3 regions of the Shewanella sp. M16 genome follow, and region 2 is predicted to be linked to each of the others. Evidence: predicted binding sites of a transcription regulator. Region 2 holds the regulator's gene; each other region holds the start of a gene.
What was found. Region 2 encodes NrdR, which represses ribonucleotide reductase genes. Its sites were predicted from a motif close to AAACACNANATNTNGTGTTT; they were not measured.

Region 1 (4,257 bases), on a different contig from region 2:
TCCCCTTACACTCAGCCTTGACTCGTTTGACGAGCGTCAAAATGGCACTGAGATTGACAGGCAATAAAGGATCTCCGCCCGAAAGCGATAAACCACGGCGCACAATCCGCTGATCATTAAGATCGGCAATAATCCTATCTTCCATCGTCCTATCAAACACATGCCCAGAACGGGGATCCCAAGTACTTTGATTGTAACAACCGCGGCACTGGTGCTCACAGCCAGAGACAAATAAGGTCGCACGCGTACCTGGGCCATTGACCACATCGATAGGGAAATACTGATGGTAATTCATTGATGGTTACTCACAGTGCATTTCATCTTTTAACATTGGTACTTATCCCATGGCACCATTGATGCCACGGAATAAGTCTAACAGGCAGAATAAGGTAATAGTGTTACAAGTGTTTGATCCTGCGTTTTACTTCTTCTTGCTTGCCATAATTAAAAGGCCGCGCATCAGGACTGCCTAAGTAACCGCACACACGGCGCGTCACAGAAACCCGACTAGGTTCATGATTGCCACACTTAGGGCAAGTGAACCCTTTACTGGTACAACTAAATTCGCCGGTAAAGCCACAGTCATAGCATTCATCAATTGGTGTGTTAGTGCCATAGTAAGGCACGCGGCTGTAGCTATAATCCCAGACGTTTTCCAGCGCTTCGAGGTTATGCTGCATATTGGGATATTCGCCATAACAAATAAAGCCGCCGTTCGCGATAGCGGGATATGGCTGTTCAAAATCAATTTTATCGTAAGGATTTACGCTTTTTTCCACATCGAGGTGGAAACTATTAGTGTAATAGCCCTTGTCCGTCACCCCTGTGACTAAGCCAAATTGCTTCGCATCCAGTTTACAAAAACGGCTGCAAAGGCTCTCACTTGGCGTGCTATACAGACTAAAGCCATAACCTGTTTCGGCCTTCCACGCATCGGTAGCCGCTTTAAGATAAGCTACAATAGCAACGGCTTTTTCCCTTAATTGTGCATCATCAAATACATGGGTTTGGGTGCCATAGAGTGCATTCATGGTTTCATGCAAGCCAATGTAACCGAGTGAAATCGATGCGCGGCCATTTTTAAAGATTTGCGCCACATCATCATCGGCCCGTAAACGTACACCACAGGCGCCTTCCATATAAAGGATAGGTGCCACGCGGGCTTTAACACCGTTAAGTCGCTCAATTCGGGTATCTAGTGCTTTACGGGCTAATACCAGTCTGTCATCTAAAATACGATAAAATTCAGCTTCATCGCCATTGGCTTCTAAGGCAATCCGCGGCAGGTTTAAACTGACCACTCCCAAATTATTGCGCCCTTCATGCACAAGCTCGCCATTTTCTTCATAGGTGCCTAAAAAGCTACGGCAGCCCATTGGGGTTTTAAATGAACCGGTAACTTTCTCGACTTGCTCGTAGTTGAGGATGTCGGGATACATGCGCATTGTTGCGCATTTGAGCGCCATCTGTTTTACATCGTAATTGCAATCGCCCGCTTTATGATTAATACCATCGCGAATCGCAAACACTAGCTTAGGGAATACTGCAGTCTTGCGATTTTTACCCAATCCCGCCATCCGCACTTTGAGCATAGATTGCTGAATTAAGCGTGATTCCCACGACGTACCTAAACCAAACCCAAAGGTCACGAACGGTGTTTGGCCATTGGCAGTGTGTAAGGTATTGACCTCATATTCCAAAGACTGGAATGCATCGTGACATTCTTTTTCAGTTTGCGCCGTGGCAAAGGCTTTGGCGTCGGTGATCTTCCAATTCAGGGCAATTTGGTAATGCTTGTCGTAGCTCTTAGCGACAAATGGCGCTAACACTTCATCGATACGGTTGATAGTAGTTCCGCCATAGATATGGCTCGCCACTTGGGCAATGATCTGCGCGGTCACTGCTGTCGCTGTTGAAATAGACTTAGGGGTTTCAATTTCGGCATTACCCATTTTAAAGCCGTGGGTCAACATGCCAGCTAAATCAATCAACATGCAGTTAAACATCGGGAAAAACGGCGAGTAATCTAGGTCGTGGTAATGGATCTCGCCCGCCTCATGGGCAGCGACCACATCCTTTGGCAAAATATGACTCTTGGCGTAATGTTTGGCGACTATGCCCGCGAGTAAATCCCGCTGAGTAGGAATGACTTTTGAATCTTTATTAGCATTTTCATTGAGTAAAGCCGCATTGCTTTGCTCAACTAAACCACGGATTTCGAGGTTGAGTTTACTGGTCGCTTCACGGCACACATCTCTGTCGTGACGGTATTCGATATACACCCGCGCCAGGGACTTGTACGGCCCTTCCATCAGTAAATTCTCAACCGCATCTTGTAGATGGTGGATATCGACTTCTGCTAATGGCGCGACGCTCTGACTGATACACGCTGCCACTGTCGCTGCATAGTCGCCATCCTCTATTCCAACTGAGTTTGCAGCGGCATTCACTGCATCCCGTATCCTTGTTTCATCAAAAGGTGTGCGGCAACCATCACGCTTAATTACGACTGGCATTGTTCAGTTCCTCTCCATCTCGCCTAAAAATTAACACTACATCTAGTGATTTTAAAAGCATAAAACACAATATGTAGAGCATTAGGCTACAATGACGGTAAGGAGTCCATGATCCAGATCATAGTTTTTAGGATGAAATAAAAGAACAAACAAGAACTGCAGCTAGGCCCAATTATCTGAAAATTGCGCCTTGACCTGCTGATTAAACCCAGCTAGTTGAATGCGTGACAATTTGTGTTTATCACGCACTATGGATGTGAATTAACGTTTAGCAAGCGCAAGATAACTACTGAGTTGGCCCGATGCAGATTGATGTGCCCCCATAGATGAAGCGAGTTGCATCATAGATTTTAGCCCCTGCCACTGCTGCTTTTGAGCATCCGTAAGCGGAGGTTCGGAATTCAAATAATCCGTCAATTGGCTAAGGACTTTCGTGGCCTTCTGGGCTAGCACTGGCGACTGAGCATCATCCATATTGGTTAAGACGTTCTTAGCATCAACTAAGGTATTGATAAGAGGATTATTAGGTGATTTTTTAGCTAATGATTTTATTTCATCATCTAAAAAATCTTGCAACGATTGTTTAGTCGGCGTTGTTGTGCTCGGCACTGTAATACCGTTTTTCGATAAACGCTCGAGTTGCACATCCGATAAAATGCCATCTTTTTGTAAGCGCGACACCAATGCGGGAATATCGGCGACGCCAAATTGACCATCGGCAAAAAAATCCTTCGCCATCGATTGAATTTTCTGTGCGCGTTGCGCCCGTGGCGACAGCGCTATCTCATCGGTTTTACCTTTATCGGGTTTGGTAGCATCCGTCTGCGTTTTATTTGTTTCTGTCGTAGTATCGGTTTTAGCCGTGCTCGTCTTTTGGCTATTGGCACCATAAGCATCGGCGATACTGGCACTGCTGCGATTAAGATTAAAGGCATTTAAAATAGAATTCATCGTCAAAAATTCGGCGTCTAAGACTCAATGACGGTTTTAAAGCAAAAACTAAGCCAATCAAGTATTAATCAGTGCAACCCCTGAGTTAATAGCATCACTATGCATAAACTAACTTATATCTAGGACTGTATGTCTTCGATCAAGGCAAGACATTGCCGCCTTAGTAAATCGAGTGCCTCAGCGTCCATCTGCACTTTATCTAGTAAGGTTTGCTTCAAGGCAAGAGCTTCGTGCCTGATACCCTCTCCTTGACTTGTCAGAGTGATCAGCTTTTTACGCTCATCTTCAACGCAGGCTAATCGCGTAATCAACCCCTTCAACTCTAACCGCTTGACGATTGGCGTTAGGGTTCCCATATCGAGTTTAGTCGCCATTGATAGCTGGGTTTGGCTGCAGCCGTTTTGACGCCACAGGGTTTGCATCACTAAATATTGAGGGAAAGTTAACTCGTATGCCTCGAGTAGAGGCCGATAAGCACGCACTAATGCATTGCTCGCAGAATATAACGCGAAACAAACATTATCGGATAAACAGAGTGGATCGCTAGAAGCTTGGCTATGAGTCTGTTTTGTAGCGTCTAGCTCATGTTGAGGTAAGCAATTCTGCACGTTTAAGCGCCTGTCATTTAAACATAACGCTATCTTATCCGATCTGTCCCACCCCATCTAGTTTGCGCGCAAACTATTTGCATTCAATCTTAAAGCCACGTAGAGTTAACATCATTAGTTTGCGCACAAACAAAAGGTGAGTTTTTATGAAGAGTATGACTGAAACCCGTGAAATCCATCTA
Region 2 (4,257 bases):
GTTAACTCACTTAATTAAATAAAGAAGTAATAAGGCATAAGACTCAAGGTTAAACGGTTATCTTGCTCCAATTCGATTTAGATAAAGAGGTATCAAGCATAACGCTCAAAGTTAAACGGGTATCTAGCCCTAATTTGCGCTCATCTACCAAAATTAGTGCAGGAATGTGTGCCATGGTTTGATAATCGGGCAATTGCAGCAGATTACGCCCATACCCACCGAGGATTTTCATCGCTTGGTACAGCACTAACTCATCGGCAAGCCCCTGCGCTAAAAATGCGCCCGCTAAGGTTGCACCCGCTTCCACCAGCACGTGATTACAGCTTTGGCCTAAATAGCTTAATAGTTCAGGCAATGAGACGCGACCTGCAATTGCAGGTAACACGAGGCAACTCACATGGGAGGGCAATTGTGCTTGAAACTCTGCGGAATAAGCCACGGTCGAGACCAAGAGTATGGGCGATACGATAGCCAAGCAGGCGGCCGATAACGGCAAACGGGCGCGACTGTCGAGTATCACTCTTAATGGCTGCAGTAATTGCGCCTCGGTTACACTGTCTTTTAAGCTGCCAAGTTCCTGATAACGCACATTGAGTGAGGGATCGTCCGCCAGTATGGTTTCAATTCCCGTGACCAGTGCACAAGAACGTAAACGTAATCGCTGCACGTCGCGACGAGATTCTGGACCGGTTATCCATTTAGACACACCGTTAGACAGCGCGGTTTTACCATCGAGACTCGCAGCCAATTTTACTGTAACTCTGGGTAAACCCGATTCCATCCGCTTCATAAAGCCTAAATTCAAGGCATAGGTTTCATCGCGATGTAATCCCACATCCACTTCAATACCAGCGTCACGCAGCATTTGAATGCCACGACCACCTACTTGCGGATTAGGATCTTCCACCGCGACCACCACACGTTTAACGCCAATATTGATCAGCGCCAAGGCGCAGGGCGGCGTGCGGCCATAATGGCTGCAGGGCTCTAAAGTGACATAGGCCGTTGCGCCGCGGGCGCGTTCGCCAGCCATACGTAGCGCATGCACTTCGGCGTGGGGCTCACCCGCTTTTTGATGATAACCTTCACCAATGATTTGGTTATCTTTAACGATAACGCAGCCCACACTGGGATTGGGTCTAGTGGTGTAAAAGCCTTTGCGCGCCAATTGAATCGCGCGGCTCATCATTTGGGTATCGAGTACGGACCAACTTATGTTCAAGCTCATGTTCAACCCTGTTGTTAAAGGTTTCGGCTTTCACCAGTCTTGCAAATCTGTTTTTAAAACCTGTCTTGCAGAAGCTATTAATCAAAAGCCTCTTTTAAAGCTAGCGCAACTAAACACCGATAGACTAGCCACAAAAATCGAATAACTACTTTTGTAGCTTGGCGATGGCTTCGCCAAATTCAGACACGTCTTCGAAGGCGCGGTACACAGAAGCGAAACGTATGTAGGCGACTTTATCTAGGCTCATCAATTGCTCCATCATTAAGTTACCCACCATTTCTGACGGCACTTCCCGCTCGCCAGTGGCGCGCAGGGTTGACTTGATTTTGCTAAGCGCTTGCTCGATTTCATCCATAGACACGGGGCGTTTTTCAACGGCGCGCAACATGCCACCTTGGAGTTTTTCTTCATCGAAGGGTTGGCGTGAACCATCACGCTTAATCACCCTAGGCATGACTAATTCGGCGCCTTCGAAGGTGGTAAATCTTTCATGACATTCGGTGCATTCTCGGCGACGGCGCACTTGGTGGCCTTCTGCCACTAATCGGGAATCGATGACTTTAGTATCTGTCGCGCTACAAAATGGACAATGCATTGAGCCTCCTGCCAGTGAATGGTCGTAAAGCGTTAATGGGTTTACCTGTTAAATCTCAGTCAAACGCAATGGATTTAAGCCTAAGATTTTACCAATAAAAATGGCCGCAAGATGCGGCCATGGGATTTTATCCTATTTATGGGCTGAGGTTAACTACCTGAGCTTAACAACCTAATGTTAACTACTTGATGTTAAGTGCCTGATGCTAAATACCTGATGTGATAAGTATCAAGTCAGTCGGCGATCAATCTCTGCCCTTCATCTACTAAGCGTAGATGCATAGGCAAATTAGCCGTAAACAGGGAAACGTGCGCAAAGTGCCAATACTTGGCCTTTAACACGCTCAATCACAGCAGGATTGCTTGCATCATCAAGGATGTCACAAATCCAGCCCGTCAGCTCTTTCGATTCCGCTTCTTTAAAGCCGCGGCGCGTAATAGCTGGCGTACCGATACGCACACCAGAGGTCACAAAGGGTGAACGTGGGTCGTTTGGCACTGAATTTTTGTTCACGGTAATGTTAGCGCTACCTAAGGCGGCATCGGCTTCTTTACCCGTTAAGTCACGACCAATCAGGTCAACTAACATTAAGTGGTTGCTGGTTCCGCCAGAGACAATTTTGTAACCGCGCTCAAGGAACACTTCAACCATAGCTTTAGCGTTATTAACCACTTGCTGTTGGTAAACCTTAAATTCTGGCTCTAGGGCTTCTTTGAACGCCACCGCTTTACCTGCGATAACGTGCATCAATGGGCCACCTTGACCGCCTGGGAATACCGCAGAGTTCAACTTCTTATACAAGTCTTCATCGTCAGCAGCTGACAGGATCACGCCACCACGAGGACCCGCTAAGGTTTTGTGGGTCGTAGATGTCACAACATGCGCGTGTGGAACTGGGTTTGGATAAACGCCCGCAGCAATAAGACCGGCAACGTGTGCCATATCGACAAATAAATAAGCACCGATTTTGTCTGCGATTTCACGCATTTTTGCCCAATCAACGATACCTGAGTAGGCAGAGAAACCGCCGATCATCATCTTAGGCTTGTGTTCTAAGGCAATACGTTCCATCTCGTCGTAGTCAATTTTGCCAGACTCGTCGATACCGTAAGGAATGATGTTGTACAGTTTGCCAGAGAAGTTAACCGGTGAACCGTGGGTCAAGTGACCACCATGAGCTAAGTTCATGCCCAGTACGGTATCGCCAGGTTTTAACAATGCCATGTAAACCGCGCTGTTTGCCTGTGAACCTGAATGAGGTTGTACGTTAGCGTAAGTTGCGCCAAACAGTTGTTTAGCACGTTCAATCGCTAAGGTTTCAACTACGTCCACATACTCACAACCACCGTAGTAACGCTTGCCTGGATAGCCTTCAGCGTACTTATTGGTTAACTGTGAACCTTGCGCTTCCATCACGCGTGGACTGGTGTAGTTTTCAGAAGCAATCAGCTCAATATGCTCTTCTTGACGCAGAGTTTCATTCTGAATTGCGTTAAACAGTTCCGGATCATAATCTGCGATATTCATATCTTTTTTCAGCATTGCTTACTCCAGCTGCCAATTCTTATAGGTAGGGTTGCGCGGTATTCTACTCGGAACGCGGTCACAATCCCAGTATTTGAAACATGAAATTCCTGCAGATAGTGCTTGAACTTGGCTCATTGTCGAGTTGAGTTCGGCGCGCAATCGAGTAGAATTAGCCGCATCATTAGTCACTTAAGATAGAGAAAAATGGCTCAGTTTGTTTACAGCATGCTGCGGGTGGGTAAAATTGTTCCGCCTAAGAAGCAGATCCTTAAAGATATTTCTTTAAGCTTTTTCCCCGGCGCCAAAATTGGCGTACTCGGCCTCAACGGTTCAGGTAAGTCGACACTACTGCGCATTATGGCGGGTATTGACACCGAAATTGAAGGTGAAGCGCGCCCAATGCCGGGATTGAAAATCGGTTACCTGCCGCAGGAACCTAAACTCGATCCGAATCAAACCGTGCGTGAAGCGATTGAAGAAGCGGTAGCAGAGGCAAAAAATGCCCTGACTCGCCTCGATGCCGTTTATGCCGCCTACGCCGAGCCGGATGCCGATTTCGACGCCCTTGCAAAAGAGCAAGGCGAACTCGAAGCCATTATCCAAGCCCAAGATGCCCATAACTTAGAGTACGTCCTTGAGCGCGCCGCCAACGCCCTGCGTCTGCCAGATTGGGATGAGAAAATCGAAGTATTATCCGGTGGTGAACGTCGCCGCGTGGCGATTTGTCGCTTGCTGCTTGAAAAACCAGAAATGCTGTTACTGGACGAACCCACCAACCACTTGGATGCTGAATCTGTGGCGTGGCTTGAGCACTTCCTGCAGGAATATGCTGGTACTGTGGTCGCGATTACCCACGACAGATACTTCCTCGACAATGCCGCTGGCTGGATTTTAGAACTCGACCGCG
Region 3 (4,257 bases), on a different contig from region 2:
TAGGCCATGGTGCTATTTTTCCAATGGATAGGGATCCACTAAATAGGGATCCCTATAAAACCGTTAACGTTAAAGTTAAAGACTAGATTTTACATGCGCCGCCGGCGCAACCGTCATCTTCTTTCTCTAAATTGGTGATGTCATCGTGTGAATCCGACGCACCATCGCGAGTGTTATGGTAGTAAAGCGTTTTAACACCTAACTTGTAAGCATTGAGCAAATCTTTCAGCAGGGTTTGCATGGGTACTTTACGGCCTTCAAAACGTGAAGGATCGTAGTTAGTGTTAGCTGAAATCGCTTGGTCAACGAATTTCTGCATAATACCCACTAGCTGTAAGTAACCGTCGTTGCTTGGCATTTTCCACAGCAATTCATAGCTATCTTTCAGTGTATCGAAATCTGGTACCACTTGTTTTAGTTGACCGTCTTTGCTCGATTTCACGCTGATAAGGCCACGTGGTGGCTCAATACCATTGGTCGCATTGGAGATTTGCGACGAGGTTTCTGAAGGCATTAATGCCGACAGCGTCGAGTTACGCAGGCCATATTGCTTGATATCGCTACGCAGTGATTCCCAGTCTAAGTGCAATGGTTCAGCACAAATTTTATCTAGGCCACGTTTGTAGGTATCGATTGGCAAAATACCTTGAGAGTAAGTGGTCTCGTGGAATAACGGACACGCACCTTGCTCTTTGGCCAAATTCATTGAGGCTTTCAGTAAATAGTACTGAATCGCTTCGAAGGTTCTGTGGGTTAAAGCGTTCGCGCTACCATCAGAATACTTCATGCCGTTTTTCGCTAAATAGTTAGCGAAGTTGATCACGCCTATGCCTAAGGTACGGCGATTCATCGAGGCGATTTGCGCGGCCTTGATAGGGTAATCTTGATAATCCAATAGATTATCCAGTGCGCGTACGGCGAGGTCGGCTAATGGCTCAATATCAGATAACTCTTTGATAGAACCTAAGTTAAGTGCTGACAGCGTACAAAGCGCGATTTCACCTTCAGGATCATCGATGTTGTTCAATGGTTTAGTCGGCAGGGCGATTTCAAGACACAGGTTAGACTGTCTGATCGGCGCGACTTTTGAATCGAACGGGCTGTGAGTGTTGCAGTGATCCACGTTCTGAATGTAGATACGGCCCGTTGAAGCACGCTCTTGCATCATCAGTGAAAACAGCTCAACTGCTTTTATCGTTTTCTTACGAATGTTGCTGTCTTGCTCATATTGCACATATAAACGTTCGAATTCGTTTTGATCTTCAAAGAAAGCATCGTACAAGCCAGGTACGTCAGATGGGCTAAATAAACTGATATTCTCGCCTTTGATCAGACGTTGATACATCACTTTGTTCAACTGCACACCGTAGTCTAAATGACGGATACGGTTGTCTTCGACGCCGCGGTTATTTTTCAATACCAGCAGAGATTCGACTTCTAAGTGCCAAATAGGGTAGAACAGGGTCGCAGCACCGCCACGCACGCCGCCTTGAGAACACGACTTCACTGCGGTTTGGAAATACTTATAGAAAGGTAAGCAACCTGTGTGGAAGGCTTCACCACCACGGATTGGGCTACCTAAGGCGCGAATACGACCGGCGTTAATACCGATACCCGCACGTTGGCTGACGTATTTCACGATAGACGAAGCGGTCGCGTTGATAGAATCTAAGCTGTCACCACATTCGATCAGTACGCAAGAGCTAAACTGACGCGTTGGGGTGCGCACACCGGCCATAATTGGCGTTGGCAGCGACAGTTTAAAAGTTGATACCGCGTCATAGAAATCTTTAACGTATTTCAGGCGCGTCTCTTTTGGATAACGGGCAAACAAGCAAGCCGCAACCAAAATGTAAAGGAACTGGGCGCTCTCGTAGATTTCGTGGGTCACACGGTTTTGAACTAAATATTTGCCTTCAAGCTGTTTTACTGCAGCGTAGGAAAAGTCCATATCGCGCCAGTGGTCGATATAGGTATCCATCACATCCAGTTCTTCGCGGGTGTAATCTCTTAAAATGTGTTGATCGTATTTACCCAGCTCAACCAACTTAGTCACGTGAGCATACAATGCGGGCGGCTCAAACTGACCGAAGGCCTTCTTACGCAAATGAAACACCGCTAAACGGGCAGCGAGGAACTGATAGTCCGGTGATTCTGGAGAAATTAAATCCGCCGCAGCCTTGATAATGGTTTCATGGATAGCTTCGGTTGGGATGCCATCGAAAAACTGTAGGTGCGAGCGAAGTTCAACTTCCGAAACAGAAACGTTTTTTAATCCCTTGGCTGCCCAAGTAATTACGCGGTGTATTTTTTCGAGATCGATATTCTCACGATCGCCACAGCGTTTTGTGACTGTCATAGTGCTATTCATTTGGAGATAGGCCTTGGTTCTTATATGTATTTAGGTGAGCAAAATCACCGTACGTATCCTTGTAAAACAATCAATAATCGTCCCTTAAATACAGCTGACTGGTTAAAAACGAGTCAATTAAGCGGCGAGCTTCTAGTGTGTCTGATTGTTACCTATACACAAGATATGGTGTTTTAAATTATATGGGATACAAGATAGTGAGGTTTGCCCCTATTTGCAAGTCTGAATTCAGGGGACATCTTGTGGATAACGTGAGGATAAAATTTTGCGTTAGTAACGACTAACCTTGAAGCTCAATTTCAGGTTAGCGTGTCACACTCATGGGGGATTTTTAGGCGATCTTTTCTTTAGATCGCGATCGCTCACGAGTGCCGATCTTTTATCCGCCTGACTTTTTCCGTGGGTCATAAATAGTATGCTGACACACTGATGTTCGTCAGTGAAGTTACGTATTGGATGCCTTATTCGTGAGCATTGTAGGCGCTGTTTTTGGTTGATGTTGTTAAGCCAATGCTTCGATTAGTGCTTGATGTAGCTCAGTTGGGCTCGCAAAATGCGCGTGCGCTGGCCATTGCAACGGCTTGTCGTTCACGCCCAGATAACCCCATAGGGCCACGCCGCCTAACATGCCAGCAGCCTTGGCCGCGAGCAAATCTCGCTCGGCATCCCCAAGATACAAAATGTATTCTGGAGCACAGTTCAGCTGTTGTGCGCCTAACAGCATAGGTGCAGTGTGGGGTTTTGGGTGTTTTGTAGAATCGCCACTAATGATAACGGGCATACGCAAGTGTAAATTCAGTTTTCGCAATAAGGGACGGGTAAAGCGCGCAGGCTTGTTGGTGATCACCCCAAACGGCAGCTGAGTTAACTCGAGCCAGTCGAGTAATGCCGCTATGCCTGTAAATAGCGCACAGTGATCGCCATTTATACGCTGATAGTGGGCGAGTAGCCCTTGCTGAACTTGAGACCGAAGATCTTCTGCCGCATCAGGGATCGCGGCATCGACTAAGGCAAAACTGCCGTGGGATGCGGCGTAGCGCATGGCCGCTAACGGCTGCGCGGCGATGCCGACATCTTGAAGACTTAAATTGAGGGCTTGCACCAGATCCGGCGCGGTATCGGCTAAGGTGCCGTCGAGATCGAACAGTACGCCTTTGATCTGTGCCAGACTCATATTAATCAACCTTACGCGTCGCTATCATGTAATTCACATCAACCTTAGGCGTGTACTTAAAAATGCCCGTCAATGGGTTGTAGCTTACCCCTAAGGCATCGGTACAGATAAGATCGGTATTATCTACTAGCTCAATCAGCTCCGAAGGCTTAATGAATTTTTTATGCTCGTGGGTGCCAACTGGCAGCATTTTTAGCAAATATTCCGCGCCTAAAATGGTGTGCACGTAGGATTTAATGTTGCGGTTGATGGTGGAGAAAAACACATGACCACCGGGTTTGACCATGTCACAGCATGCTTTAATCACAGATTGTGGATCGGGTACATGTTCGAGCATTTCCATGCAGGTCACCACATCGTAATAGGCTTGATGATCTTGGCTGTGGGCCTCGGCAGTATTTTTTACATAATTAATGATCACGCCCGTTTCGAGGGCATGTAGGCGGGCGACTTCTAAGGGCTCATCACCCATATCTAAGCCATCAACCTCGGCGCCGATGCGGGCCATGCTTTCAGACAAAATGCCGCCACCACAGCCGACATCGAGCACTTTCTTGCCGAAAATACCGCCAGCGGTTTGATCGATATAGTTTAAGCGCAGCGGGTTTAATAGATGCAGCGGCTTAAATTCGCCGTTGAGATCCCACCAAGTTTCGGCCATACGTTCAAACTTTGCGATTTCCTGTGGGTCTACATTGGTATTCTGATGCAT

Region 1: a site for NrdR is predicted at 2,548-2,567, ahead of nrdD (anaerobic ribonucleoside-triphosphate reductase). Genes of this name have one in related genera too.
Region 3: a site for NrdR is predicted at 2,526-2,545, ahead of nrdA (class 1a ribonucleoside-diphosphate reductase subunit alpha). Genes of this name have one in related genera too.

The regions. Positions count from the first base shown of each region.
Region 1 is NZ_JAGTUL010000006.1:116,785-121,041, reverse strand. Features, by position in the region: gene nrdG (anaerobic ribonucleoside-triphosphate reductase-activating protein) at 1-295, opposite strand, end outside; gene nrdD (anaerobic ribonucleoside-triphosphate reductase) at 399-2,516, opposite strand; gene KFE26_RS05960 (hypothetical protein) at 2,778-3,467, opposite strand; gene KFE26_RS05955 (MarR family winged helix-turn-helix transcriptional regulator) at 3,587-4,075, opposite strand; gene KFE26_RS05950 (NADP-dependent oxidoreductase) at 4,222-4,257, shown strand, end outside.
Region 2 is NZ_JAGTUL010000001.1:16,411-20,667, forward strand. Features, by position in the region: gene ribD (bifunctional diaminohydroxyphosphoribosylaminopyrimidine deaminase/5-amino-6-(5-phosphoribosylamino)uracil reductase RibD) at 50-1,228, opposite strand; gene nrdR (transcriptional regulator NrdR) at 1,374-1,823, opposite strand; gene glyA (serine hydroxymethyltransferase) at 2,112-3,365, opposite strand; gene ettA (energy-dependent translational throttle protein EttA) at 3,555-4,257, shown strand, end outside.
Region 3 is NZ_JAGTUL010000024.1:40,600-44,856, forward strand. Features, by position in the region: gene nrdB (class Ia ribonucleoside-diphosphate reductase subunit beta) at 1-8, opposite strand, end outside; gene nrdA (class 1a ribonucleoside-diphosphate reductase subunit alpha) at 83-2,371, opposite strand; gene KFE26_RS15895 (HAD family hydrolase) at 2,874-3,545, opposite strand; gene ubiG (bifunctional 2-polyprenyl-6-hydroxyphenol methylase/3-demethylubiquinol 3-O-methyltransferase UbiG) at 3,547-4,257, opposite strand.